Regions from separate parts of the Hydrogenophaga sp. L99 genome, predicted to be linked through region 1. Evidence: predicted binding sites of a transcription regulator. Region 1 holds the regulator's gene; each other region holds the start of a gene.
What was found. Region 1 encodes FNR, which switches genes on or off when oxygen is low (the NO sensors DNR and NnrR bind a similar motif). Its sites were predicted from a motif close to TTGATNNNNATCAA; they were not measured.
Positions count from the first base shown of each region.

Region 1 (9,550 bases):
ACACAGCGCTACGTCATCACGGTGTCCGGCCTGCCGGGTGTCACCATTGCTTCGGAAAACGAAGTCGAGGTGTTGCCCACTGAGGTCCGCTCGGCCGTGATTCGGGTTCAGATACCGCCGGATGCTGCAAACCCGGGCTCGCACCCCATCCAGTTCGGCATCCGCTCGGTTGGTGACGAGCCAGTCGAGGTTTCCGAGAAAGCTGCCTTCCTGGTCCCGCGCTGACGACATTCAGCGCCATTTGACATTCCCATTTCGGAGCTACAACATGAGCAACGCGCCCTTGACCCAGCCCCCAAGCCATGAAAATACCCCCTGGTGGAGAATTCCACATGTGGTGTTCGTGCCGGCTCTTCTGTTGTGTGGGGTGATAGCGACCAGCACCATGGTGGTCATTTCGTCGATGGACCAGGATCCGGTGCTTGACAAGGAGGTCTACGAGCGAGAGCGCAGGGCGGCACTGGCACTGGAGGGGCAAGCAAGGATCGATGCGCTGATGGCTGTGCAGCCAGCCAATCAGGGTCGAAACCATGCGGCTTCACCTTTGGTGCCCTCTGAAAAATAATGGCCAGCCTGGCTACCGGTGCAGCTGTACCCGGGTGCTTGTCGCTTTAACAAAAACAGATATGGAAGAGGAGCCGCACCGATGTGGACACAGCGTTTGATGTGGATAGCATGGCCTGCTTTTTTGGTGGCCGCGGTGCTGGAAATGGTGGTGTTTGCTTTTGTCGATCCCAGCGATCTGCATTGGTTTGGCTCTCCTCTGGCCCTGTCGCGGGAAGCGGTTTACACCCTCGCGTTCTTTGTGTTCTGGGGTGCAACCATGGTTTCCAGCGCCTTGACAACTTTGCTCGCCGTGTCGCCATTTGAGGTGAACCGTTGCCCGATACCCGCAGACGAGCGACCAACCGACTGCGCCAAGAACGGTCGCTGCGGCTGAAACGGCTAGCGCCTTCAGCGCCAACAAAAAACCCCGGAGAGGCGTATGCGCCTGTCCGGGGTTTTTTTGTTGGGCATTCGCCCAGGTTTTCGTTGGGTGTCGCGGTGGATTCAGCGGCAAGTTTGCGGATTCACGATCTGCTTGAGCCCTTCGGTGCTCTTGATGTGAACATAGCGCTGTTTCACTTCGATAATGCCGTCGTCAACGAACTTGGAGAAAGTGCGGCTCACCGTTTCGAGCTTCATACCCAGGTAGCTGCCGATCTCTTCGCGGGTCATGCGCAAAATCAGCTCGGACTGTGAGAACCCGCGGGCATGAAGCCGCTGGACCAGATTGAGCAAGAAAGCCGCCAGCCGTTCTTCGGCGCGCATGCTGCCCAGCAGCAGCATCACCGAGTGGTCGCGCACGATCTCGCGGCTCATGATCTTGTGGACGTGGTGTTGCAGGGTGGTGAATTCGCGTGAAAGCTCTTCCACCTGGTCAAAAGGCATCACGCACACCTCGGCATCCTCCAGTGCAATCGCGTCGCACGAGTGGTGGTCGCTGACGATGCCGTCCAGACCGATGATTTCTCCCGTCATCTGAAAGCCGGTCACCTGGTCACGGCCGTCTGCGGTCGTAACGCAGGTTTTAAAAAAACCAGAACGCACGGCAAATAGCGACGTGAACTTGTCGCCCGTGTTGAAGAGCGCGGAGCCGCGCTTGATGCGGCGGCGTGTGGAAATCACCGCGTCGAGCTTGTCTATCTCTTCACTGTTCAGACCCATGGGCAGGCACAACTCCCGCAGGTTGCAGCTTGAGCAGGCGACTTTGATGCTTTGAATGTCCATAATTTTTCCAGGAGTGCGGGGTTAGCTTAACGCATCGGCCCGAGCACTGTCGAGAAAAGGCCGGTTTGGAGTCTGGGGGCAATCCTGGGGACAACCCCCGGTCCGACCGAGGCCTTGATCAAGATCAAAGGCGCTGGCGCGCTCATGCGGCACATTCAGCCCTCAGAACTGGAGAACTGTTTGTGAGTCATGCTATTTCCAACGAGTTGCTCAAGCGATTCGACATTCCTGGGCCTCGTTACACCTCGTACCCGACGGCAGACCGATTCGTCGAAGCTTTCGCGGAGCAAGACTATATACAAGCGCTGGAGCAGCGCCGAGTGGGTTCCATGGCGCTGCCGCTGTCGCTGTATGTGCACATTCCGTTTTGTGAGTCGGTCTGCTACTACTGCGCCTGCAACAAGGTGATCACGAAGCACCACGAACGTGCAGCCGAATACCTGCGCTATCTGTCTCGTGAGGTGGAGCTGCAGGTGCAGCACTTCGGGCAAGGTCACAGCGTGTCGCAGCTGCACCTGGGCGGCGGTACCCCCACTTTTCTGTCCGATGCCGAGCTGGAAGACCTGATGTCGATGATCCGGCGCAATTTCACGCTGGTGCCGGGTGGTGAGTATTCGATTGAAGTGGACCCTCGCACGGTGACCGACCAGCGGCTGCAGACGTTGGCCAGACTGGGCTTCAACCGCTTGAGCTTTGGTGTGCAGGATTTCGATCCGGCGGTGCAAAAAGCGGTGCACCGGGTACAACCCGCTGAACAGGTTTTTGCCTTGGTAGAAACCGCCCGCAAGATCGGGTTTGAGTCGGTCAATGTGGACCTCATCTACGGTTTGCCCCTGCAAACCCCGGAATCTTTTGCGCGCACCTTGGCCCAGGTCAACGAGTTGCGTCCGGACCGCATTGCGCTGTATGCCTACGCCCATCTGCCTTCGCGGTTCAAGCCACAGCGCCGCATCATCTCTGCCGAACTGCCCAGCGGCGGCGACAAGCTGGCCATGCTGTCGGCCTCGCTGGACGCGTTCATGGACGCGGGGTATGTGTATGTGGGCATGGACCACTTTGCTTTGCCCACCGATGCGCTGGCCGTGGCCAAGCGCCAAGGCCGTCTGCACCGCAACTTTCAGGGCTACAGCACCCAGCCCGATTGCGATTTGATCGCTCTGGGCGTTTCGGCCATCGGACGCATTGGCGCCACCTACAGCCAGAACGCCAAAACGCTGGACGAGTACTACGACGCGCTGGACCAGGGGCGTCTGCCTATCGTGCGCGGCCTGGCTTTGACGCGGGATGACCTGTTGCGACGCTCCGTCATCATGTCGCTCATGTGCCAAGGCCAGTTGCAATACGAATCCATCGAGCTCGGCCACCTGATCGATTTCAAGTCCTACTTCGCGCGTGAGCTGGAAGTGCTGTCCGGCTTTGTAGAGAGCGGGTTGGTCACCATGGATGACACGGGCGTCGAGGTCACGGCTACAGGTTGGTTTCTCGTGCGTGCCATCGCTATGGTGTTTGACAAGAACCTGCAGGTTGACCTGGACCGGGCGCGTTTTTCGAAAATCATCTGAGCGTTCAGCGGGATACCGCGGGCGCAGGCGTTGCCCGTGCCCGGCCTGCGCTACAGTGACTTATGCAGACTTCAATGGCGATCACGGCCCTGTTCATGGGCCTCGCGGGCGGGCCCCACTGCGTGGCTATGTGCGGCGCGGCTTGCGCGGGCATCAGCCGTGCGGCGGGTGAGCGCAGCACCCGCGCGCTGTGGACCTTCCAGTTCAGCCGCATGCTGGGCTACGCACTCTTCGGCGCCTTTGCCGCCGGCTCGGTGCAAGGCCTGGCCTGGTTGGGCACCAACACCGCGGTGCTGCGCCCTGTGTGGACAATGTTCCATGTGGCCGCTCTTTTGCTCGGTGCCGTGCTGATCTGGCAGGCCCGCCAGCCCGCCTGGATTGAAAACCTCGGTCAATCGATTTGGCGAAAGGCCCGTCCTGTGATGGCCTCACTGGGACAGCGCGCACCTGTGGTGTTGGGTGCTGCATGGGCACTCATGCCTTGTGGCTTGCTGTATTCGGCCTTGTTGGTGGCGTCCCTGTCGGCCAATGCAGCAGAGGGCGCTGCCATCATGGCGCTGTTCTCCATCGGCACATCCATATCGCTTACCGCAGGTCCTTGGCTGCTGTTGCGGTTGCGCGGTGGCCGCTCAGGTGCGTGGGGCATTCGCCTTGCCGGTCTGGCACTGGCAGCCACGTCGGGCTGGGCCCTGTGGATGGGCATCACCAACCCCACCGGGCTCTGGTGTGCCTGATCTTTGTCGCTGAATGGGGCCTCAGCCGGCACGGGCACGCCGGCCGGGCAGGGTGGCCAGCACCAGGCCCAGCAGCGCAATGCCAAACGCCACCACTTGCAAGCCTGTGAGCCGTTCGCCCATGAACAGCACGCCAATGGCGGCAGCGCTCACCGGCAGCATCACCGTGAACACGCCGGCTTGTGATGCGGGCACTGTCTTCAGGCCGGTCATCCAAAGCCACACGGTCCACATGCTGGCGGCCAAACCGTAAAAAACCAGCAGGCCCCAAACGGGTGCCTGGACCGCACCAAAGTCAAACTGCCATGCAGCCCACACCCCAAACGGCGTGACAAGGGCAAAGCCCCATAGGTTGATGATGGCCGAAATGCGCTTGGGACTCAGACCATCGGTCAAGCGCTTGCCAATGACCACGTAGGCGGCCTCACAAACCACCGCTGCAAACACCAGCAGATTGCCTAGCAGGCTGCGGCTGATGCCGAAGGGGCCACTCGTATCAGCCAGCACCGGCATGGCCGGGTCTGCTTTCTGCAAGGAAAACAGCCCGATGCCGATGGCCGCACAAGCAATGCCAGCCGCACTGCGCCAGCCGATGCGCTCGCGCAGAAACAACCAGCTGAGCACAGCCACCACGGCAGGTATGGACGACATGACCACGCCCGCGGCCACAGCGGTGGTCATGCTTACCCCAAACAGCATGCAGATCGAAAACAGGAAGTTGCCCAGGAACGACTCCAGAAACAACAGGCGGCGTGTGTGGCTTGATATGGGGGCCTCGTCGGCGGGCTTGCGCATCCACCGCCACATGGCCAGACCACCAATGCCAAAGCGCATCCAGGCCAGCAAAAACACGGGAAACACCAACACCAGTGGCTTGGATAGCGCCACATAACTTCCCACCAATGCCATGCTCAGGCCCAGGCTGGCGTACGCCCACCATCGGTTCATGGCGCACCTTTTCGAATGGATTGGATTTGCATGGCTGCGGATCATGCCTGATTCATCCAAAGCACCGAAGTTGTGCGTTGGCGTGGTTCGGACCCAGACATGTAGGGATCACCCCACAGCCGTTTCCCACGATGAGGGCATCGATCTTCATAATGTGGAAAATAAAAATGCTGCAATGCAAGAATATTTCTCATTACGGGAAACAAATTCCCATATTGAGAAATATCATAGGAAGTGCATTGAATTTAAACGATAAAATATTTGTCTTGTATAAGACATAAGAGCTTTTCAAACTCTTCTATAAGACTTAAAGTCTGTTCATCGGCACTGTCCTTGCAAGCCAAGTGGCCGAACCTGTTTTCTCAACCTCACGGAGTAGTTTCATGTCCCAAACACTGACCCGCCAGCAACAGATCGAAGCCCTCGAAAAAGACTGGGCCACCAACCCCCGCTGGAAGGGCGTCAAGCGCGGCTACACCGCCGCCGACGTGGTGCGTCTGCGCGGCAGCATGCAGCCTGAATACACGCTGGCCAAAAACGGCGCTGAAAAGCTGTGGGCCAAGGTCAACGGCGGCGCCAAAAAAGGCTACGTGAACGCATTTGGTGCCATCACCGCCGGTCAGGCCATGCAGCAGGCCAAGGCCGGCTTGGAGGCTGTGTACCTGTCGGGCTGGCAAGTCGCCGCTGATGGCAACACTTCCGAGACCATGTACCCCGACCAGTCGCTGTACGCCTACGATTCGGTGCCCACCATGGTGCGCCGCATCAACAACACCTTTAAGCGCGCTGATGAAATTCAGTGGGGCCGCGGTATCGAGCCAGGTTCGCCCGAGTTTGTGGACTACTTCCTGCCGATCGTGGCCGATGCAGAAGCCGGTTTCGGCGGCGTGCTCAACGCGTTCGAACTGATGAAGAACATGATCGCTTCCGGTGCCGCCGGCGTTCACTTTGAAGACCAGTTGGCCGCCGTGAAGAAGTGCGGTCACATGGGTGGCAAGGTGCTGGTGCCCACGCAAGAAGCTTGCGAAAAGCTGATCGCAGCCCGTTTTGCCGCTGACGTCATGGGTGTCTCCACCATCGTGCTGGCCCGTACCGACGCCGAAGCCGCCAACCTGATCACCAGCGACCACGACGCCAACGACAAGCCCTTCCTGACCGGCGAGCGCACGCAAGAAGGTTTCTACCGCGTCAAGAACGGCCTGGAGCAGTCCATCAGCCGTGGCGTGGCCTACGCCCCCTACGCCGACCTGGTGTGGTGCGAGACCGGTGTGCCTGACATCGGTTTTGCCCGCGAATTTGCCCAGGCTGTGCACGCTTCGTGCCCCGGCAAGCTGCTGTCGTACAACTGCTCGCCTTCCTTCAACTGGAAGAAGAACCTCAACGACAGCCAGATCGCATCCTTCCAGGAAGACCTGGCCGCGCTGGGCTACAAGTACCAGTTCATCACGCTGGCCGGTATCCACATCAACTGGTTCAACACGTTCCAGTTTGCCCACGCCTACGCCCGCGGCGAAGGCATGAAGCACTACACCGAAATGGTGCAGGAGCAGGAATTTGCTGCACGTGACAAGGGTTACACCTTCGTGTCGCACCAGCAAGAAGTGGGCGCAGGCTACTTCGACGACGTGACCACCGTCATCCAGGGCGGTTCTTCCAGCGTGAAAGCCCTCACCGGCTCGACCGAAGAAGAGCAGTTCCACTGATCGGAAGCCTCACAAGCCCCCAGGGGCTGTTGGGACAGAAAGCCCGGGCCACCCCCGGGCTTTTTTGTGGGAAAATTCAGAGCTTCAAAGTACAGCAAGAGCGAGAAAGGCAATCTGGTTATGACACCGCGAACTACAAGGCGTTTCCCTCTGGCCTCCTGAGGTCCGCAGTTCGCGCCTGCCCGATTCCCCTTTTCAACTCCATCCAGCGCGGCTCCATGCCGCGCTTTTTTGTTTCTGGACACCCATGCTTCACATCACGCTTCCCGACGGTTCACAACGCGAGTTTCCTGGTCCGGTCACCGTAGCCGAAGTTGCTGCATCGATCGGCGCCGGCCTGGCCAAAGCTGCGCTGGCCGGCAAAATTGGCGACAAGGTGGTGGACACCAGCTTTCAGATCACGGCGGACAGCCCGCTGGCCATCATCACCGCCAAAGATGCCGACGGCCTGGAGGTGATTCGCCATTCCACCGCCCACCTGCTGGCTTACGCGGTGAAAGAATTGTTTCCCGATGCGCAGGTGACCATTGGTCCGGTGATTGAAAACGGCTTCTTCTACGATTTTTCGTACAAGCGTCCCTTCACGCCTGAAGACCTGGTGGCCATCGAAAAGCGTATGGCGGAGTTGGCGAGCAAAGACGAGCCGGTGGTGCGCCGTGTGCTGCCACGCGACGAAGCCGTGGCGTATTTCAAAGGGCAGGGCGAGCACTACAAAGCAGAAATCATTGCCAGCATTCCCAGCAACGAGGACGTGTCTCTGTACCGCGAGGGCAATTTTGAAGACCTGTGCCGCGGCCCACACGTGCCCAGCACCGGCAAGCTCAAGCACTTCAAGCTGATGAAGGTGGCGGGCGCCTACTGGCGCGGCGATCACCGCAACGAGATGCTGCAACGCATTTACGGCACGGCCTGGGCCAGCAAGGACGACTTGCAGCAACACCTGACCATGATCGAGGAGGCAGAGAAGCGAGACCACCGCAAGCTGGGTCGTGAACTGGATCTGTTCCACATCGACGAACATTCGCCCGGCACGGTGTTTTGGCACCCCAAGGGCTGGACGCTGTGGCAAGAGGTGGAGCAGTACATGCGCCGCGTCTATCGGGACAACGGCTACCAGGAGGTCAAAGGGCCGCAGATTCTGGACAAGGGTCTGTGGGAAAAGACCGGCCACTGGGACAAATACCGCGACAACATGTTCACCACGGAAAGCGAGAAACGCGATTACGCGCTCAAGCCGATGAACTGCCCCGGTCACATCCTGATCTTCAAGCAGGGCATCAAGAGCTACCGCGACTTGCCTTTGCGCTACGGCGAGTTTGGCCAATGCCACCGTAATGAGCCCACGGGTGGTCTGCACGGCATCATGCGGGTGCGTGCCTTCACCCAGGACGATGGCCATATCTTCTGTACCGAAGACATGATCCTGGATGAGTGCGTGGCTTACACCGCGCTGCTGCAAAAGGTGTACACAGACTTCGGTTTCAGCAACATCATTTACAAGGTGGCCACCCGTCCCGAAGCGCGCATTGGCAGTGACGAAAGCTGGGACAAGGCTGAGCACGCCCTGATGGAGAGCCTGCGCGCGTCAGGTTGCGAGTTCGAGATTTCGCCCGGCGACGGCGCTTTTTATGGCCCCAAAATTGAATACACGTTGAAAGACGCGATCGGGCGCCAGTGGCAATGCGGCACCATGCAGGTCGATTTCTCCATGCCCGAGCGGTTGGACGCCGAGTACGTGGGGGAAGACGGCGCACGTCACCGACCTGTCATGTTGCACCGCGCCATCGTGGGCAGCCTGGAGCGTTTCATTGGCATCCTGATCGAGCAGCACGCAGGCGCACTCCCGGTGTGGCTCGCGCCGGTGCAGGTTGCGGTGCTCAATATCACCGACGCCCAGGGCGATTACTGTCGTGAAATCGCCAAATCGCTGCAGAATCAAGGGCTTAGGGTCATAACCGATCTGCGCAACGAGAAAATAACGTATAAAATACGGGAGCACGCGTTGCAAAAGCTCCCTTACATCATTGTCGTGGGCGACAAAGAAAAGGCTGCTGGCGCCGTGGCTGTGCGGGCGCGAGGTAACAAAGACCTCGGTGTTATGCCGCTGGAAGACTTTTCCAGGCTGATTGCGGCAGACGTCTCATCCAAAGTTTGAATTCAAACACCCGGTTGACCCCCGAGGCCGCTGCGCACATCGCTTGTGCATTGGGGCGTCCTTCGGGGCGGTCCACCTGTTTAATCAGCCCACACAAAGGAACGTACCATAGCTACCAATTTTCGTGACCGCCGCCAACGCGAAGAGCGCGCACACCGACTGAACCGTGAAATCATGGCTCCAGAGGTCCGCCTCAATGGGCCAGAAAACGAGCCGCTGGGCATTGTCAGTTTGCAAGAAGCGCTGCGCATGGCCGGTGAGCTGGATGTGGACTTGGTGGAAATTGCTGCCACCGCCATTCCCCCAGTGTGTCGCTTGATGGACTACGGCAAGTTCAAGTACCAAGAGCAGAAAAAGGCGGCGGAAGCCAAGGCCAAGCAAACGGTTATCGAGATCAAGGAAGTCAAGTTCCGCCCAGGCACCGACGACGGTGACTACAACATCAAGATGCGCAACATCCGTCGCTTTCTTGATGATGGCGACAAGTGCAAGATCACGTTGCGTTTTCGCGGCCGTGAGATCACGCACCAGGAACTGGGTCTGGCCTTGCTCAACCGCATTCGCGACGAGCTCGCAGACATCATCGTGGTGGAGCAGTTTCCCAAGTTGGAAGGCCGCCAGATGATCATGATGATCGCGCCCGGACGCAGGAAAGCAGCACCCAAGGCGGTTGAGCCT
Region 1 is NZ_CM178972.1:1,821,358-1,830,907, reverse strand. Features, by position in the region: gene ccoG (cytochrome c oxidase accessory protein CcoG) at 1-225, shown strand, start outside; gene AC4QBL_RS08755 (hypothetical protein) at 269-565, shown strand; gene AC4QBL_RS08750 (hypothetical protein) at 647-940, shown strand; gene fnr (fumarate/nitrate reduction transcriptional regulator Fnr) at 1,051-1,770, opposite strand; gene hemN (oxygen-independent coproporphyrinogen III oxidase) at 1,953-3,332, shown strand; gene AC4QBL_RS08735 (sulfite exporter TauE/SafE family protein) at 3,407-4,066, shown strand; gene AC4QBL_RS08730 (DMT family transporter) at 4,088-5,014, opposite strand; gene aceA (isocitrate lyase) at 5,398-6,717, shown strand; gene thrS (threonine--tRNA ligase) at 6,965-8,872, shown strand; gene infC (translation initiation factor IF-3) at 9,047-9,550, shown strand, end outside.

Region 2 (9,550 bases), 1.9 Mb from region 1:
AGTGGGCTGAGCACATAGCCACCTTCCAGGCAGGAAATGATGCGCCCCTGGCTGTGTTTTCGGGCGATTTTCATGAGTTCTTGTGTCACCCACGCGTAATCGGCTTCCACCAGGCCCAGGTTCCCCATGTCGTCTTCGCGGTGGGCGTCGAAGCCGGCCGAGATGTAGATCAACTCGGGTGCAAAGGCGTCAAGCGCGGGCACCCAGTGCTGGGTGACGGCTTCGCGAAACGCGTCGCTGCCCGATCGGCTGGGCAGGCCCACGTTGACCATGTTGTCTCCGGTGGCGGTTTCGCCGTTGAACGGGTACAGGCCTTTTTCAAAGATGGAGCACATCAGCACGCGCTCGTCCCCTCGAAAAATGTCTTCGCTGCCGTTGCCGTGGTGCACGTCAAAGTCGATCAGAGCCACGCGTTGCACACCGTGTGCGTTGAGCGCGTGGCGAATGCCCACGGCCACGTTGTTGAAAAAACAGAAGCCCATGGCGGCCGAGCGTTCGGCGTGGTGGCCGGGCGGGCGCACGCAGCAAAAGGCGGTGGGCGCGTCGCCGGCCAGCACCAGGTCGGTGGCTTGCACGGCGGCGCCGGCGGCGCGCAGGGCGGCCGTGAGCGTGTGGGGGCACATGTTGGTGTCGGGGTCGACTGCGTGCAGGCCTTCGGCGGGTGAGGCGTTGATGATTTCACTGACGTAGAGCGAAGCATGCGCGCGCGCCAATTGCTCCTGGGTGGCCAGGGGCGCGTCGTACGGGATCATGTAGTCCAGCAAGCCCTTGACCAGCAGGTGGTCGTTGATGGCGCCCAGGCGGTCGGGACATTCGGGGTGGTGTGGGCCCATGTCGTGGCGGGCGCAGTCGGCGTGGGTGATGTAGGCGGACAGCAAGTCGGGTCTCCTCGGCTTTGGTACGGGTGGTGATCTGGCGGTGTTCCCGCAGGCATCGGACGTGCCTGTGCAGGGTGAATTTGCCAATCTAGACCCGAATGCTGACGGCTGCCTTGATGCAGCGCAACATGCACGTGGCGTGCCTCTGGACGAGGCGAACCTGTTCGAGCAGGCGGCTGATGCTCAGCGGCCGGTTGGGGTGTTGAAGCACCTGCCGCTGATGGGTTGTTTTTAATGCAGTCCGGTCAGGCTGGCTGCTACCGCACGTTTGAATGGGGTGAACCGCTCACCCAAACCCACCAGGGCCTGGCGCACGAAGCGGGCGGGTGCTTCTTCGCGGGTGTAGAGCTGGGCCAGTGCGTGGGTGGCCAGGTACAGGCCGCGGCTGGCACGCTGGTGGGTGCGTTGGTAGCGTTCCAGCAGGGCGGGCGAGGCAATGTCCTGGCCTTGCTGGTGCGCCTGGGTGAGCAGTTGCGCCAGGGTGTCGATGCTGCGCAGGCCCAGGTTGAAACCGTGGGCGGTAACGGGGTGCATGCCCACGGCGGCGTCGCCCACCGCAGCAAAGCGCTGTGCCACCAGGCGGCGCGCCCACACGCCCACCAGCGGGTAGGCGTGGCGGGTGCTGCACAGGCGCATGGCGCCCAGCTGGTGGCCAAAGCGCTCGGCCATGGCGGCGTTGAATGGGGATTCGGGCAGGTCCATCAGCGGTTGCAAGGCTTGGCTGGGCAGGGTGAGCACCACCGACGAACGCGGCAGGCCCGTCTGCGGGCAGGGGTTCATGGGCAGTAGGGCCAGCGTCTGGCCGTGGTCAAACCATTCCCACGCGGTTTCATGGTGAGGCTGCTCATGCGTCATGTTGCACACCAGCATGGTGCGGCCGTAGTCGTGCAGGTCGGCCGGTATGCCCATGGCGCGGCGGGTGCTGGAATGGCGGCTGTCGGCGGCCACGGCCAGCCGTGCGCTCAGGGTGGTGCCGCTGGCCAGGGTGATGTGGGCCCCCTGGGCGGTGGTGTGGATGTGCGTGACCTGTTGCTCGCCGTATAAAGTGGGTGGCGCCCCGGGTGTGTCACCTTCTGTGGCCATGGATGCTTCAAAGGCGGCGCGGCGGATGTGGTGGTTGGCCACCAGGTGGCCCAGCTCTGGCTTGGGGCTGAGGGTGTGGCTGATGCGCATGCGCGACTGGCCGCGGCCCGCACCGCCGTCGAGCACCAGCGCGTCGCGCAGCGGGGCGATGTGGGCTTCGCCCAGGTGGTGCCACACGCCGAGCTGGCGCAGCAGCGCCGCGCTGTGCTGGGTGAGGGCAATTTCGCGGCCGTCAAACGCCGGGTTTTGCAGCGTGGCCACGCTGCTTTGCTCCACCAGGCCGATGTGCAAACCGCTGCCTCGCAAAGCTTGGGCGAGGCACAGCCCGGCGGGGCCGGCGCCGATGATGATGAGGTCAAAGTCCATGGCGGGGCAGCTTATCGGCAGGCTGCTGCGCGGGGCTTGATGTGCATCAAGCAAAACAGCCCCGGGGTGGCCGGGGCTGTTGGGCTGGGCAGGCGTCTGGCGCCCAGGGTTCAGCTTTGTTTGGGCATGCCGGCTTCACAGCCCATGCCACCCATGCCTTTGTGGTCACCGTGCATGCCATGGTGGCCGCCTTTGCCACCCATGCGGTGTTCACCCTTCATGCCGGCGCGCTGCATGCCGCCGTGCGCCTGGGTGTCAAACACTTTTTGCTGTTCGGGCGTGAGCGCGGCGTAGAAGCTTTTGGTGGCGTCGATACGTTTGGCCATCTGTGCGTCGCGCTCGGCTTTCAGGGCTTGCATTTTGTCCAGGCGCTCAGGCGTGGTCAGCTTGGACCAGTCTTCCCGCGCACCGGCCTTCATGGCGCGGGGCTCGTGCGCGGTGCGGGCCACAAAGGCGTTCCAGGCAGGTTCTTGCTCGGCGCTGAGCTTCAGCTCGGCCTTCAGCTTGGCCTGGCGCTCGGCGTGGTGTTGCTGCATGCGCTCCATGCGCTGGGCATGGCGTTGGCTCATGTCGGGCTTGCCAGCTTCGGTGGTGGCCTGGGCCATGTGCTGTGCGTGTGCGCCGTGCGGCATGCCACCCATGCCTTGTGCAATGGCGGTGGCCGAGATGCCCACAAAAGCGGTGGCCAGTGCGGCGGCGATGAGGCCTTTTTTGGAAATCAGTTTCATGGTGTTCACTCCTGAGTCGGTGGTTGAAAGACGTTCCTGAAACCGCAGCGGGTGTGTGTTTCTGGAATGGGTTCAGTGTGCGAGCACCGTGTATCGGCTCGGTGACCTATTGAGTCGCTTCTGTAAAGTTTTGTTCCGAATACCCCATGGGTCTTGATCCCGTGTCCGGGTTGAACCTTGCGCCAGATCAAGGATGGCTCAGGTCGTCCAGGATGGGGCAGCCGGGTCGCCCGTCGCCCGGGCACAGGTGCAGCAAACCGTCCAGGCTGCGCTGCATGGCTTGCAGCGCTTCGATGCGCTGGCTCAGTTCGTCGCGGTGTTTTTGGGCAATGCGTTTCACGCTGGCGCTGCTGCGCCGGCGGTTGTGCCACAGGCTCACCAGCTCGGCAATGGCGTCCAGGCCAAAGCCCATGTCGCGCGAGCGGCGGATGAAGCGCAGCGTGTGCACATCGGCCAGGCTGTACTGGCGGTAGTTGCTGTCGGTGCGGTTGACGGTGCCCAGCAGGCCGAGCGATTCGTAGTGGCGCAGCATCTTGGGCGAAATGCCGCTGAGCCGCGCCGCCGTGCCAATGTTGACCGGCCAGGCGTTGACCGCGTCGAGCGACGGATCGGCTTCGCTGGCGTGGCTGCAGGCCTTCATGCCGCGACCGTGTAGCCTTCTTCGCGGATCGCTTCGGCCACCGTTTCGCGGGGCTGTTCGGTGTCCACTTCAACCCGGTTCTGGCTGCGGTCGATGCTGACGACGGCTTGGGGGTCGAGCAGTTTGATGGCGGTGGTGACGGCTTTTTCGCAATGGCCGCAGGTCATGCCTTGCACGGAAAAGATCTGGTTCATGGTGAGTTCCAATGGTGTTGGTTGGGGGTGAGCCTATGTTCAGGCTTGACACCGTGTCAAGGTCAAGTCTGCTGCAGAAAACAAGATACACCTTGTCGCTTGACCTTCCCACCGGGGTAAAGCTTATGCTTCTGGCATGACAAGTTTGAATGTACCGAACCAAGCCACGAGCCACGCCCACCAGACCGACCCCAACGCTTCGAGCCAGATCGACCTGGGCATTGGCGGCATGACCTGTGCCTCGTGCGTGTCGCGGGTGGAAAAGACGCTGAAGAAGCAGGCGGGTGTGAGCGACGCCACGGTGAACCTGGCCACCGAGTCGGCCCGCATCACGCTGGCGGGCACGGGCGACGCTGAGACGCTGGCCCGGCTCAAACGCGCTGTGCGCGACGCCGGTTACGAGCCGCGCACCACCGACGCCATGGACGACGCCAGCCCCGCACACTGGCTGGGTGTGCCGCTGGATTTGTGGCCCGTGCTGGTGGGTGTGTTGTTGTCGGCACCGCTGGCGCTGCCCATGGTGGGCGACCTGTTTGGCAAACACTGGATGCTGCCCGCCTGGATCCAGTTTGTGCTGGCCACGCCGGTGCAGTTTGTGCTGGGTGCGCGCTTTTACAAAGCCGGCTGGCACGCGCTGAAGGCCCTCACCGGCAACATGGAGCTGCTGGTGGCCATCGGCACCACGGCGGGTTGGGCGCTGTCCACCTGGCTGTGGTGGAAGGCCGAGCCGGGCGAGATGGTGCACCTGTATTACGAGGGCTCGGCGGTGGTGATCACGCTGGTGCTGCTGGGCAAATGGCTGGAAACCCGCGCCAAGCGCCAGACCACCAGCGCCATCCGTGCGCTGCACGCGCTGCGGCCCGAGCGCGCTCATTTGCTGCCCGATGGCGTGCGCCGCATCGAGCTCACCGACGTGCCGGTGGACGAGCTGTTGCCGGGCGACATCATCCGCGTGTTGCCCGGTGAGCGCTTTGCGGCCGACGGCGAGGTGCTGCTGGGGCACACGCAGGCCGACGAGTCGATGCTGACCGGCGAGGTCATGCCGGTGGCCAAAGAGCCGGGTGATTTTGTGACCGGCGGCGCGCTCAACGGCGAGGGCTCGGTGGAGGTGCGCGTGCGTGCGATTGGCGCGCAAAGCGTGCTGGCCCAGATCATTGCGCTGGTGCAGGACGCGCAGGCCGCCAAGGCGCCGGTGCAGCGCCTGGTGGACCAGGTGGCCGCGGTGTTTGTGCCGGTGGTGCTGGTCATCGCGCTGGTCACGCTGGGCGGCTGGCTGTACCTCGGCGCGCCAGTGGAAGAGGCCTTGCTGCATGCCGTGGCTGTGTTGGTGATTGCCTGCCCCTGCGCGCTCGGCCTGGCCACGCCCACGGCCATCATGGCGGGCACCGGTGTGGCCGCGCAGCACGGCATTTTGATCAAAGACGCGCAAGCGCTGGAGATCGCGCACCGCGTGGACACGGTGGCGTTTGACAAGACCGGTACCCTGACCGTGGGCCACCCCCGGTTGCAGGTGATTGAAGCCGCCGCTGGTGTGGACGAGCTGGCGGTGCTGCAGGCGGCCAGCGCACTGCAGGCGCAGAGCGCCCACCCGCTGGCGCGCGCCGTGCTGGACGCTGCCACCGCCCGCGGCCTGGCGGTGGCGCCCGACGCTGCGCAAGACGTGCAAGCCGTGGCCGGGCGCGGCGGCTGGGGCACCGTGCAGGGCGCGCGGCTGGCGCTGGGCAGCCTGCGCTGGATGGACGAACTCGCCGCAGCGCTGGGCCCGCTGGCCGAGCGTGCGCAGGTGTTGCAAAACGAAGGCGCCACGGTGTCGGTGCTGGCCGCGCAAAACGAGGCCGGCACCTGGGCACCGCTGGCGCTGCTGGCGTTTGCCGACGAAGCCAAGCCCGGCGCCGCTGCCGCGCTGGCGGGGCTGCGCGCGCAGGGCATGCGCTTGTTCATGGTGTCGGGCGACAACCGGGGCGCCGCCTTGGCCATGGCCCAAAAGCTGGGTCTGAAGGCTGAAGCGGGCGAGGTGATTGCCGAGGTGCTGCCGGGTGACAAGGCGGCGGTGATCAAGCAACTGAGGCTTGGAGAAGGCGCCGGCGCAGACCAAGCAACAAGCCATCACACCGTTGCCATGGTGGGCGACGGCGTGAACGACGCACCTGCGCTGGCTGCGGCCGACGTGGGCCTGGCCATGAGCCACAGCCAGGGCGGCAGTTCGGACGTGGCGATGCACGCCGCTGGCATCACGCTGATGCGGGGCGACCCGATGCTGGTGGCCGCCGCGCTGGACATTTCGCGCCGCACCGTGTCCAAGATCCGGCAAAACCTGTTTTGGGCCTTTGCTTACAACGCGGCCGGCATTCCGCTGGCCGCGCTGGGCTACCTGAGCCCGGTGCTGGCGGGTGCCGCCATGGCGCTGAGTTCAGTGAGTGTGGTGAGCAACGCCTTGCTGCTCAAGCGCTGGAAACCCCCGGTGACGCCGCCGGCAGTGGCCGAGCACCCGCCGGGCGCATGAGCTGCGGCATGGCCAGTCGCGTTTGGCGCCTGCCTGAGCGCTTACAGGTTTTGCTGTTCCCTTGCTGCAGCGCCGGCGGTGGGGCGGTGTTAAGGTCGCGCCCCGCTGGCCACTTCCCCTGGGTCGCGGCCTTGGCTCCCCATTCCCTCCCTTCTGAAAGTTCTCATGTTGTTCACCCCTTTGCAAGCCGGCGCCATCACCATGCCCAACCGCGTTCTCATGGCACCGCTCACCCGGGCGCGCGCCAGCGCGGGCCACATGCCCAACGCGCTCATGGCCGAGTACTACGCGCAGCGCGCCAGTGCCGGCCTGGTCATCACCGAATGCACCATGATCCTGCCCGGCACGTCGGCTTTTGTGTCTGAGCCGGGCGTGTACAGCCCCGAGCAGATTGCAGCCTGGAAGGTGGTGACCGACGCGGTGCACGCCCGTGGCGGGCGCATCTTCATGCAGATCTGGCACGCCGGGCGCGCGGCCCACCCGGCACTGAACGGGGGTGCAGAAACCGTGTCGTCCAGCGCGCTGGCGGTGGACGGCGACACCCAGACCCCCGAAGGCAAGCGGCCCAATGTGGTGCCGCGTGCGCTGCGCGCCGACGAAATACCCGCATTGGTGGAAGCCTTTGCCCAAGCCGCCCGCAACGCGGTGCAAGCCGGCTTTGACGGTGTGGAAGTGCACGGCGCCAACGGCTACCTGATCGACCAGTTTTTGCGCGATGGTGCCAACCAGCGCACCGACGCTTACGGCGGCTCGCTGGAGAACCGAGCCCGTTTCCTGTTTGAGGTGCTGACCGCGGTGAACGCCGCCATTGGCGAAGGCCGCGTGGGCCTGCGTTTGTCGCCCCTGAACAGCTACAACAGCATGATCGACAGCGACCCGATGGGGCTCACGGCTTTCCTGGCCGAGCGCTTGAACGGCTTCAACCTGGCTTACCTGCACGTGATGCGTGCCGACTTTTTCCAGGCCCAGCAAGCCGACGTGATGACGCCCGCACGCGCCCACTACAAAGGCGTGCTGGTGGGCAACATGGGCTACAGCGGCGACGAGGCTGAAAAGGCCGTTCAGGCCGGGTTGCTCGACGCCGTGGCCTTTGGCACCGCCTTTTTGGCCAACCCCGATCTGCCGGCGCGCCTGCAGGCCGGTGCGCCGCTCAATGCCCCCGACGCCAGTACGTTTTACACGCCCGGCGCCAAGGGCTACACCGACTACCCGGCGCTGTGAACCGACACGGCCGGCGTCGCCGGCCGTGTCGGTGTCGGCCGCGCAGGGCGGGTGCTTGTTGACCTGTATCAAGACCCGAAACGGCGATCTGCGGGATGCTAGGGACGCTGCTTGTCAGCCATAACAACCCTCCGGAGACAACGCCATGAACCACGAAGCCCTGCGCGTCATCCGCGACGAACATGCCACCTTGGCGGCCATGTTGCAGTCGCTCATGCAGATGGTCAAACGCGGCCCCAGCCCCGACGGCAAAGACCAGCACGAGCTGTTTTTTGACGTGCTGCGCGCCATGCTGTTCTACATCGACGAGTTCCCTGAAAAGCTGCACCACCCCAAAGAGTCGGACCTGCTGTTTCCCCGCGTGGCACGGGCCGCGCCGCACGTCATGAGCGCCATTGACCAGCTGGAGCGTGACCACGGTGCGGGCGAGCTGCGCGTGCGCGAGCTCATGCACCTGCTGATGGCCTGGGAGTACCTGGGCGATACGCGGCGCAAGGCGTTTGAGGACGAGGTGACGGCCTATGTGGATTTCTATTTGCAGCACATGCGGCTGGAAGAAACCGTGGTGCTGCCCGAAGCCGAAAAGCACCTGACCGACGCCGACTGGCATGCGCTGAACGCCGCCTTTGCCACCAACCAGGACCCGCTGAGCAACCGGGTTCCACGCGACCCGCAGTTTGACCGCCTGTTCACCCGCATCGTGATGCGGGCGCCCGCACCCGTGGGGCTGGGGCAAGACTGAGCGATTGAGCGATGCGGCGCCTGGCCGGCGCGGCGGGGTGTCCGGGTTCGGCGGGTAATACAAATAGTTTTAGTTGACGCGGATCAATGGCGATCTGTGGTTGATCGTGCATACTTATGTAACTATTTGTATTACACGTGTGCCCGCACCATGTCTCAATCAGCCCAACGTACCCCTTTTGACGACCCTTATGGCGTGTCCAGGTTGCTGCACACCCTGGTGTTGCTGGTGCAGCGCTTGCCCGACGAACAGGGCCGCGGCGGGCATGCCGCATTTTTTGATGCGGTTAACGCGCTCATGATCGACGTGTGTGCCAAGGTGCCGTCTGAACAAGCCGCCAACGACGCGCTGGTGCTGGTGGCCATTGCCCAGCTGGAGCGCCGCCCCCTGGGGCACGACCCGCTGGTGTACGACCTGATGCAAGTGCTGCGCACCTATGGCTTCATGGCGGGTGAACGCGGCGCTTTGCTGTTGTCCACCCTCAGCCGCCTGGTGGACCGGCATGTGCGCCTGTTCTGGCAAGAGTCTGAGCTGCCCGAGGCACCCGCTGCAGCGGCACGCAGCGAGCGGCCCAAGGTGGTCGACTGGAACACCCTTAACCTGCCCTGGCACCTGCGCCCTGGCCAGCGCGTGGCGGTGGCAGCGCTCCCGGAGCCCAACGAGTCCCAAGAGCCCGACAGTCGCGCCCGGCAACCCGGCGTGGTGGTGGACTGGCCGACAATGGCCGGGCCATGCCAAGCCCCATCCAGCCCCGCCTGAACCCGGACCCAGCCGCCGACCCCACCCCCTACGTGCGGTTGGCGCTGGCGCTGTCGCTGGGCGCCGCGGTGTCGCTGGGCATCACCCGCTTTGCCTACGGCCTGTTGCTGCCCACCATGCGCGAAGACCTGGGCTGGAGCTACACCCTGGCCGGGGCCATGAACACCTTCAACGCCGTGGGCTATTTGCTCGGCGCCCTGGCCACGCCCTGGCTGCTGCGGCGCAGCGCGCCCACCGCTTTGCTGCTGTGGGGCTCGGCGCTGGCCACCGTGTTTATGGCGCTCAGCGGTTTTTTCACCACCGCCGGGCCGCTGCTGGCGCAGCGCTTGCTGGCCGGTGTGGCCAGTGCGCTGGTGTTCATTGCCGGTGGCCTGCTGGCCGCGCGCCTGGGCGCGCGCCAGCCGCACCGCAGTGGTTTTTTGCTGGGGCTGTATTA
Region 2 is NZ_CM178972.1:3,680,545-3,690,094, reverse strand. Features, by position in the region: gene AC4QBL_RS17670 (histone deacetylase family protein) at 1-833, opposite strand, end outside; gene ubiM (5-demethoxyubiquinol-8 5-hydroxylase UbiM) at 1,110-2,327, opposite strand; gene AC4QBL_RS17660 (Spy/CpxP family protein refolding chaperone) at 2,438-3,055, opposite strand; gene cueR (Cu(I)-responsive transcriptional regulator) at 3,243-3,695, opposite strand; gene AC4QBL_RS17650 (heavy-metal-associated domain-containing protein) at 3,692-3,889, opposite strand; gene AC4QBL_RS17645 (heavy metal translocating P-type ATPase) at 4,119-6,392, shown strand; gene AC4QBL_RS17640 (alkene reductase) at 6,558-7,613, shown strand; gene AC4QBL_RS17635 (hemerythrin domain-containing protein) at 7,759-8,355, shown strand; gene AC4QBL_RS17630 (hypothetical protein) at 8,506-9,114, shown strand; gene AC4QBL_RS17625 (YbfB/YjiJ family MFS transporter) at 9,087-9,550, shown strand, end outside.
Region 2: AC4QBL_RS17635 (hemerythrin domain-containing protein) is a predicted target of FNR. The motif match lies at 7,672-7,685, and genes of this name have one in related genera.

Region 3 (9,550 bases), 230 kb from region 1:
GTGGCCTGCCGGTGTTCAGTCGGGCCTGGGGCAATGCCATCGACCCCAAAACGGGCCAGCGCAAGACCTTTGACCAGGTGGTGATGGACCCACCCATTGGCAGCGGGCCCTACAAAATAGGCCCGGTGCAGTTTGGCAAAGACATCACCTATGTGCGCGACCCGGCCTACTGGGCACGCGACCTGCCGGTGCGCCGTGGCAGCGCCAATTTCGACCGCATCCTGGTCAAAATTTACAAAGACAACACCGCCAAACTGGAAGCGCTGAAGGCGGGCGAGTTTGACTTGATGCGTTTCTTTTCGGCCGGAGACTGGGCGCGCCGTGTCAACGGCAAACGGTTTGATAGCGGTGAGCTGGTGAAGGCCGAGCTCAAGCACCGCCTGCCCACGGGTTTTCAAAGCTATGTGCTGAACACGCGCCGTGCCCCGCTGACCGATGTCCGCGTGCGCGAGGCGCTGGGTCTGGCTATGGACTACGAGTGGATGAACCGCCAGATGTTCTACAACGCTTACCAGCGTGTGCAGGGCTTGTTTGGTAACACCGACTGCTCGCCTACGGGCACGCCCGGCACGGACGAACTGGCGCTGATGGCGCCCTGGCGAAATCAACTGCCGCCGGCCGCTTTTGGACCCATGCTGGTGCCGCCGCGCACCGATGGCGCCAGCTCGCTGCGCGGCAATCTGCGGCGCGCGCAGGCCTTGCTGCGCGAAGCGGGCTGGACGGTGCAGGGCGGTCAGCTGCGCAACGCCCGGGGCGAGGCCATGGTGCTTGAGTACCTGGACAGCAACGAAACCGGCGCCCGTGTGGTCACGCCTTGGGCGCGCAACCTGGAAAAGCTGGGCATTGAACTCAAGTTTCGTCCGGTCGACTTTGCCCTGTACCAGCAACGCTTGCGCACCTTTGACTTCGACATCATCTCCATTGCTTACGGCGGCACCCACAACCCAGGCGCGGAATACGCCGATCTGTTTGGCAGCCAGGCGGCCAAAACGGAAGACTCTGGCAACTTCGCCGGTGTGGCCAGCCCGGCGGTGGACGCGCTCATTGCCCGCATGTCGAATGCGCCATCGAAACCCGAGTTTTTAGCCGCCTGCCGAGCGCTGGACCGCGTCATTAGCCACAGCCATTACCTGGTGCCGCAGTGGTCGGCCACCACCCACCGCATGGTGTACAACGCCTGGCGGCTCGCCCGACCCGCTGAGATGCCGCCCTACGCAGCCGGTGAAACCTGGGCCATCGACACGTGGTGGGCCAAATGAGGCCCCGCTCTGCGCTGCGCGCATCAATCTCCAAGGGGGCAACATCTGCGGCCCGGCAAAGCCCGTTGCGCGATGTTCTGGGTCGGCCACGGCTTCTCCATGCTGTTGGCCTTGTCGGTTAAAACATCCCCTCTATGTGGTTCTACATTCTCAAACGCATTTTGCTCATGATCCCGACGCTGTTTGGGGTTTTGTTGCTCACGTTTGTGGTGATCCAGTTTGTGCCCGGTGGCCCGGTTGAGCAGTACCTGGCCGAAGCGCGAACCGGACAGGGCGGCTCTGCCGAAGGCGGGTCGGTGTACCGCGGCGCCCAAGGCGTTGACCCGCAGCGGCTGGAGCAGATCAAAGCCCTGTATGGCTTTGACAAACCGGCGCACGAGCGTTTTTTCCAGATGGTCGGCCAGTTTGCGCGGTTCGATCTGGGCACCAGCTTTTTTCAAAACAAGGCCGTGTCCGAGCTGATTGTGGAAAAACTCCCGGTGTCCATCAGCCTGGGCTTGTGGACTTTCTTTATCAGTTACCTGGTTGCCGTGCCCCTGGGTGTGGCCAAGGCGGTGCGCGCGGGGTCGCGGTTTGATCTGGTCACCACCCTGCTGGTGCTGATTGGTTACGCCATTCCCGGCTTTGTGCTTGGCGTGGCTTTGCTGGTGATTTTTGGTGGCCAGCTGCAGTGGTTTCCGCTGCGCGGGCTCACCTCGTCCAACTGGGAAGAGCTCAGCTGGGCGGCGCGCATTGTGGACTACCTGTGGCACATCACCCTGCCCATCACCGCCATGGTGCTGGGCAGTTTTGCCGTCACCACCATGCTGACCAAAAATGCCTTTCTGGAAGAAATACGCAAGCAATACGTGATGACAGCGCGGGCCAAAGGCTTGAGCGAGCGCCAGGTGCTGTGGAAACACATTTTTCGCAACGCGCTCATTCCCATCGTCACCGGTTTTCCCAGTGCGTTCATCGGCGCTTTTTTTGCGGGCTCGTTGCTGATCGAAACCCTGTTTTCGCTCGACGGGCTGGGCCTGTTGAGCTTTGAGAGCGTGATACGGCGCGATTACCCCGTGGTGCTGGGCACGCTGTTTTTGTTCACACTGATCGGGCTGGTGACGAAACTGATCTCCGACCTTTGCTACGTCTGGGTCGACCCCCGCGTGAAGTTCGACTGATGGCCCCGACAAGTTCTGCATCGCCTTCTCGTCGCGCCTGGCAGCGCTTCAAGCGCAACCGCCTGGGCTATTGGAGTTTGGTGGTCTTTTGTGTGCTGGTGGTCGCCAGCCTGTTTGCCGAGCTGCTGTCCAACGACCGGCCGCTGATGGTGCGCTACGAGGGAAAAACCTATTTCCCCATCGCTCAGAGTTACCCGGAAACCACGTTTGGTGGCGATTTCGAAACCGCCACCGACTACCTGGACCCCTATATCCGTGAACAAATCACTCGGGGTGACAACTGGGCCGTGTACGCGCCCAACCCCTACGGCCCCAAGACGCTCAATTACTTTGCCAAAGAGCCCAACCCGTCAGCGCCCACAAGTGACAACTGGCTGGGTACCGACGATCGGGGGCGCGACCTGCTGGCGCAGCTGATCTACGGTTTTCGCGTCAGTGTGTTGTTTGCCTTGGCGCTCACCTTCATCGGCGTGGTGCTGGGCGTGGTCACCGGCGCCATTCAGGGCTTTTTTGGGGGCAAGACCGACCTCGCTTTCCAGCGCTTCATTGAAATCTGGGGCTCCATGCCCGAGCTGTACCTGCTCATCATTTTTTCTGCCGTGTTTGCGCCCAGCATCAGCTTGCTGCTGATCTTGCTTAGTCTGTTTGGCTGGATGGGCCTGAGCGACTACGTGCGCGCCGAATTTTTGCGCAACCGCCAGCTGGACTACGTGCGCGCAGCGCGTGCCATGGGTCTGTCCAGCTGGCAGATCATCTGGCGCCATGTGCTGCCCAACAGCCTCACGCCGGTGGTCACGTTTCTGCCGTTTCGCATGAGTGCGGCCATCCTGGCGCTCACTTCGCTGGACTTTCTGGGGTTGGGCGTGCCGCCGGGCACGCCTTCCCTGGGCGAGCTGTTGAGCCAAGGCAAAAACAACATCGATGCCTGGTGGATTTCGATGTCCACCTTTGCCGTGTTGGTGGTCACGCTGCTGCTGCTCACCTTCATGGGCGATGCGCTGCGCGATGCACTGGACCCTCGAAAGGCCGATAAATGACGGAGCGCTCAAGCCCGGCCGCCAAAGAGCCCCTGCTGCAGGTCACCGGTTTGAGCGTGGCCTTCGGTGGACACGCGGTGGTGCGAAACATCGACTTTTCCATTGCGGCGGGTGAAAAGCTGGCCTTGGTGGGAGAGTCTGGGTCGGGCAAAACCGTGTCGGCGCTTTCGCTTCTGCGCCTGGTGCACAACGCGCAAGTCAGCGGCTCTGCTTTGCTGCAGGGGCGCGACCTGCTGCAGATGAGCGAACACCAGTTGCGCGGTGTGCGTGGCGACGAGGTGGCCATCATCTTCCAGGAACCCATGACGGCGCTCAACCCGCTTTACACCGTGGGCGACCAGATCGGCGAGGTGCTGCAACTTAAAAAAGGTTTTACGCCGCGCCAGGCGTTGGCCGGCACGGTGGAACTGCTGGCTTCCACCGGCATTCCCGAACCGGCTCGCCGCGCTGGCGCTTATCCCCACCAGCTCAGCGGCGGCCAGCGCCAGCGCGCCATGATCGCCATGGCGCTGGCGAGCCAACCCAAGCTGTTGCTGGCCGACGAGCCCACCACGGCGCTCGACGTGAGCCTGCGCGGCCAGATTCTGGATCTGTTGGCCGACTTGCAGCGCCAGCACGGCATGGCCGTGCTGCTGATCACGCACGACTTGAACCTGGTTCGGCGCTTTGCCGATCGGGTGGCGGTGATGGAGCGCGGGCTGTTGGTGGAGCAGGGCGCTGTCGCCGACGTGTTTGCCGCGCCGCAACACCCCTACACCCAGATGTTGCTCGCCAGCAGGCCGGAACGCGATGTGGTGGAAGCCGCCGTCGTATCTGCTGCACCCCCGGTGTTGCAGGCCCGGCAGATGCGGGTGAGCTATCCCGTGCCGCTGCCGGGCATCAAAGGCTGGTTCAAAAAAGGCGCCTATGTGGCAGTGCAGGGCGCTGACCTGGACTTGGCACCGGGTCAAACGCTGGGCGTCATGGGAGAGTCTGGCTCGGGCAAATCCACCCTGGCACTGGCAGCACTCGGCCTGCTGCCGCACCAGGGCAGCCTGCAAGTCACGGGTACCGATTGGGCCGAGGCGCAGAGGACAGGCCAAAGCCGGTCGCTGCGCCAGCGCATCCAGGTGGTGTTCCAAGACCCGTTTTCATCGCTCTCACCCCGCATGACCATCGAACAGATCGTGGGCGAAGGCCTGCTGGTTCACGAGCCGGAACTGCGGCAAGAGCAGCGGCGCCAGCGCGTGGTGGCCGCACTGGCCGAAGTGGGTCTGGTGCAAGACCCCACCCAGGCCGGCGACTGGTTGCAGCGCTACCCGCACGAGTTTTCAGGCGGGCAGCGCCAGCGCTTGGCCATTGCCCGAGCGCTGATCGTGGGCCCGCAAGTGCTGGTGCTGGACGAACCCACCAGCGCGTTGGACGTGACGGTGCAAAAACAGGTGCTCGCCCTGCTGCAGCGCCTGCAGCGCGAGCGCGGGCTGAGCTATTTGCTGATCACGCACGACGTGGACGTGATTCGCGCCATGGCCCATGACGTGCTCGTCATGAAAGATGGCCAGGTGGTGGAGCACGGCGCGGTGCAACAGGTGCTTGAGCGACCCGCCCATCCCTACACAAGTACGCTGGTTCAAGCCGCCGCCTGAGCTGCCGGGTGCGCGTGCTGGCATCCGATCGTTTGGGTCTGCGTTGTTCTTGCTCGCCTTCAGGCGCTGCCTCGCGTGCGCAAGGCTTGTGTCGGCTTGCGGTCATACTTGACTTTTATCAACCCCCAGACTGCGCCGAACCACTATAAAAGCGGGTTCCGCCCGGCTGCCGTGCCCCATGCAAATTCGAATGAACGACCACCCCTCTTCTGCGCCCAACATGCCCGTCCCCGTTTCCCTGGGCTCACCCTTGCGCTGGCTGGCGCTGGGGTGGGCCGATTTGCGCCGCAACCCTGCGCCCGGGCTGTGGCACGGTTTGCTGCTGGCGGCCGGTGGCTGGTTGCTGTTGTGGGGCGCGCGCGACCAGTTCTGGTTGTTGGCGGGCGCTTTCTCCGGCTTTTTGATCGTGGCGCCGATTCTGGCCACCGGCCTTTACCACGTGAGCCGGGCGTGCAACAGCGGGCGTTGCGTGGGCATGCCCGAAGTGATCGCCCTCTGGCGCTCCGGCGACGGTCGCCTGGTTCGATTCGGTTTGTTGCTCGGGCTGGCCGGCACCGGCTGGGTGCTCACCTCGGCGGGTTTGATCACGCTGTGGTCGCCCGAGCCCATCCACAAACCCATCGATTTCCTGCGACATGTGGTGCTGGTGCGTGACATCGGCCTGTTTGAGGCCTGGTTGCTACTGGGTGCCCTGCTGGCCGCACCGGTGTTTGCATCCAGCGTGGTGGCCATCCCCATGCTGGTTGACACATCGGTCCCCGTCAGCATGGCGGTGGCCGAGAGCTGGCGTGCCGTGGCCAATCACCCGGCACCCATGGCCTTTTGGGCTGTGCTGATCGGGCTGTTGGTGGGCGTGGGCATGTTCACCGCGCTGTTGGGCTTGGTTGTGGTCATTCCGCTGATTGCCCATGCCAGTTGGCACGCTTACTGCGACCTCACGATGAGACCTGTTTCTCTGCCCAGCGGAATCGAGTCGATTGGCGGAGGCTGAGCCATGGAAACGACCCTGTTTGGTTACACGGAAGGGCAAATCGCCCAATTCGGCCTCACCTTCGGTGTGGGTGCCTTTATTTTGTACATGCTGTTCATCGTGTTAAATCTGGCGCGGGAATCCAAAGCCGGCAAGTTCGGCACCTTCATTCTGTTTCTGGTGCTCTCGTTTGGCATGTTGGGATTCATGGCCAAGAACCTCATTCAGTGGGTCTTGGGCATCTGATCGGTTCGCGCTGGCCTGCGCCCGATTGCCTATCCGGCTTGCATGACGCCGCCCGTTGCATGTAGCGGAACATGCCTCGCTGCTGCGTCCCTCAGGGTTCAGCGAAGTGCCCCCTGTTTGAACGCCGCGCAACTTGCAAATCACCCCTTAACCGGGGTATAATGCGAGCTTCACGACCAAATGGGCGGGTTACTACCGGCCCATTTTTTTTGGCCGAACGCTTTTACCCCCACGCAAACCCTTAGGGCAGACACCACACACAATGGCTTGGCAAGAAACCGTAGAGCAAACCGTCACTGGACTGGGTTTTGACCTGGTGGAGCTTGATCGCTCTGGCAGTGGTTTATTGCGCGTGACCATTGATTGGCCTTGGCAAGCGCCGCAGGCTGGTGAAGCCGCTCCGGTGGAGCGCTTTGTGACCGTGGAAGATTGTGAAAAAATCACCCGCCAGCTGCAGTACTTGCTGGAGGTGGAGGGGCTGGAATACCGCCGCCTTGAGGTGGGTTCGCCGGGTATCGATCGACCGCTCAAGCGTGAAATCGACTACATCAGGTTTGAAGGTCACGTGGTGGACCTCACCTTGAAGGCGCCGATTGGCGTTACCGCCTCCGATGTGTCGGCCAATCGGAAAAAATTTCGCGGCACGCTCGAGCGTGCTGAAGACGGCGTGCAGTGGCAAGTGGTCTGGAGCGATGCCCCTGAGGTGAAGCCGGGTGTGCGCGTCAGCAAGAAGCGTGTACCGCCACCTCTGCAGGCGCTGGTGTTCACCTTGGACGATGTCCAGCAGGCGCGGCTAGCGCCTATTGTGAGTTTCAAGGGTCGACAGGCTCCAGGTGTCGCTGGCGCCTAATGACTGGTGCGCCGCGCGCAAACGAATGCGAATAATTGTGTTGATTCTGAAAAAGATATCCGGAAAGGTGGGCGAGTAAATGAACCGCGAAATGTTGATGCTGATTGATGCCATCTCCCGCGAGAAGAACGTCGAACGCGACGTGGTGCTCGGTGCGGTGGAGCTGGCGCTGGCCTCGGCCACCAAGAAACTCTACAAAGGCGACGTGGACATCCGCGTGGCCATGAACCCGGACGACGGCTCCTACGAGACCTTTCGCCGCTGGTTGGTCGTGCCCGATGAAGCCGGTCTGCAAAACCCCGATGCTGAAGAGCTGCTGACCGATGCCCGCGACGAACTCGCGGACATCGAAGAGGGTGATTTCATTGAGAAGCCCGTGGAAAGCGTGCCGATCGGCCGCATTGGTGCCATGGCAGCCAAGCAGGTGATCCTGCAAAAAATCCGCGATGCCGAGCGCGAAATGCTGTTGAACGATTTCATGTCGCGTGGCGACAAGATTTTTGTCGGCACCGTGAAGCGCATGGACAAGGGCGACCTCATTGTCGAGAGCGGTCGCGTCGAAGGCCGCCTGCGTCGCAGCGAAATGATCCCGAAGGAAAACTTCCGTACGGGCGACCGCGTGCGCGCCATGATCATGGAAGTGGACCTGACCCTGCGCGGCGCTCCCATCCTGCTGTCGCGTTCCGCCCCCGAGTTCATGATCGAGCTGTTCCGCCTGGAAGTGCCTGAAATTGAGCAGGGTCTGCTGGAGATCAAGACCTGTGCCCGCGACCCTGGTTCGCGCGCCAAGATCGCTGTTCATACCCTGGACAAGCGCATTGACCCGATTGGCACCTGTGTGGGTGTCCGCGGTTCGCGCGTCAACGGTGTCACCAATGAGCTCGCTGGCGAGCGCGTTGACATCGTGCTGTGGAGCGAAGATCCCGCCCAGTTTGTGATTGGTGCTTTGGCTCCAGCCAACGTCCAGTCCATTGTGGTGGACGAAGAGCGCCACGCCATGGATGTGGTGGTGGACGAGGAAAACCTGGCCATCGCCATTGGCCGTGGTGGTCAAAACGTGCGTCTGGCGTCTGAGCTGACTGGCTGGCGCATCAACATCATGACCGCCGACGAGTCGGCGCAAAAGCAGGCTGAAGAGGCCGACGGCATTCGCAAGATTTTCATGGCCAAACTGGATGTGGACCAAGAGATTGCCGACATCCTGATCGAGGAAGGTTTCACCAGCCTCGAAGAGGTGGCGTACGTGCCGATCCAGGAAATGCTTGAAATTGAATCGTTCGATGAGGACACCGTCAACGAACTGCGCACCCGTGCAAAGGATGCCTTGCTCACCATGGAACTCGTCCGGGAAGAAAGCGTTGAAGAGGTTTCGCAAGACCTGCGCGATCTCGATGGCGTCACCCAGGAGCTGGTGGCCAAACTGGCTGACGGCGGGATTCACACCCGCGACGAGTTGGCCGACCTGGCCACCGACGAATTGACCGACATCACCGGACAAACGCCTGAAGAGGCTACCGCGCTGATCATGCTGGCCCGCGCTCACTGGTTCGCCGGTGACGAAGCGCAACCCACGACCTGACCAGCGGAGGCCCCAGCGGAGAAAAGAACCTATGACCAGTACCACCGTCGCCGAATTGGCTGCCGAGCTCAACAAACCCACGTCCCTTTTGCTGGAGCAACTCTCCGCATCCGGGGTACCCAAGACATCTGGAGCCGATCCGCTTTCGGAAGCGGACAAGCAGACGCTGCTGGGTCACCTCAAGGCCAGCCATGGCACGGCCAGTGCCGAGCGCAAAAAGATCACCCTGGTGAAGAAGTCCACCTCGGAGATCAAACAGGCCGATGCCACTGGACGTGCGCGCACCATTCAGGTGGAGGTGCGCAAAAAGCGCACGTTCATCAAGCGGGACGACGAAGTCGTGGTGCCTGAAGCGGTTGTGGACCACGTCGAAGCGGTGGAACCCGTCTCGGTGGTGGACACGGCTGAACTGGCCCGGCGCGAGGAAGACGCACGCCGTCAAGCCGAGTTGCTGCGCCGCCAGGAAGAAGAGTTGGCCCAAAAACGGCGCGACCGTGAAGCTGAGGAAAGCAAGCAGGCCGAGGCTGAAAAAGCCCGCGCGGCCGCTGAAGCTGCACAGGCGGCAGCTGCTGCCGAAGCCGCTGCTGCCGCGAAAGTCGCAGCCGCCACCGAAGCGCCGAGCGCCCCGACTGAGGAAACGCTGGCCGCTGACGCCGCGAAGCGCGCTCAGGTCAAAACAGACACGCTTGAGCGTGAGTCCGCTGCGCGTGTGCTGGCAGACAAGAACGCCGAGGTCAAGCGTGCAGAAGAACTGCGTGCGCAAGATCTCGTGGAGCGCCGCCGCAAAGCCGAGGCCGAAGCTGCGAATATTCGCGCCATGATGG
Region 3 is NZ_CM178972.1:1,593,984-1,603,533, reverse strand. Features, by position in the region: gene AC4QBL_RS07560 (extracellular solute-binding protein) at 1-1,259, shown strand, start outside; gene AC4QBL_RS07555 (microcin C ABC transporter permease YejB) at 1,394-2,419, shown strand; gene AC4QBL_RS07550 (ABC transporter permease) at 2,419-3,456, shown strand; gene AC4QBL_RS07545 (ABC transporter ATP-binding protein) at 3,453-5,081, shown strand; gene AC4QBL_RS07540 (DUF2189 domain-containing protein) at 5,272-6,072, shown strand; gene AC4QBL_RS07535 (DUF2788 domain-containing protein) at 6,076-6,297, shown strand; gene rimP (ribosome maturation factor RimP) at 6,560-7,147, shown strand; gene nusA (transcription termination factor NusA) at 7,227-8,726, shown strand; gene infB (translation initiation factor IF-2) at 8,758-9,550, shown strand, end outside.
Region 3: AC4QBL_RS07540 (DUF2189 domain-containing protein) is a predicted target of FNR. The motif match lies at 5,190-5,203, and genes of this name have one in related genera.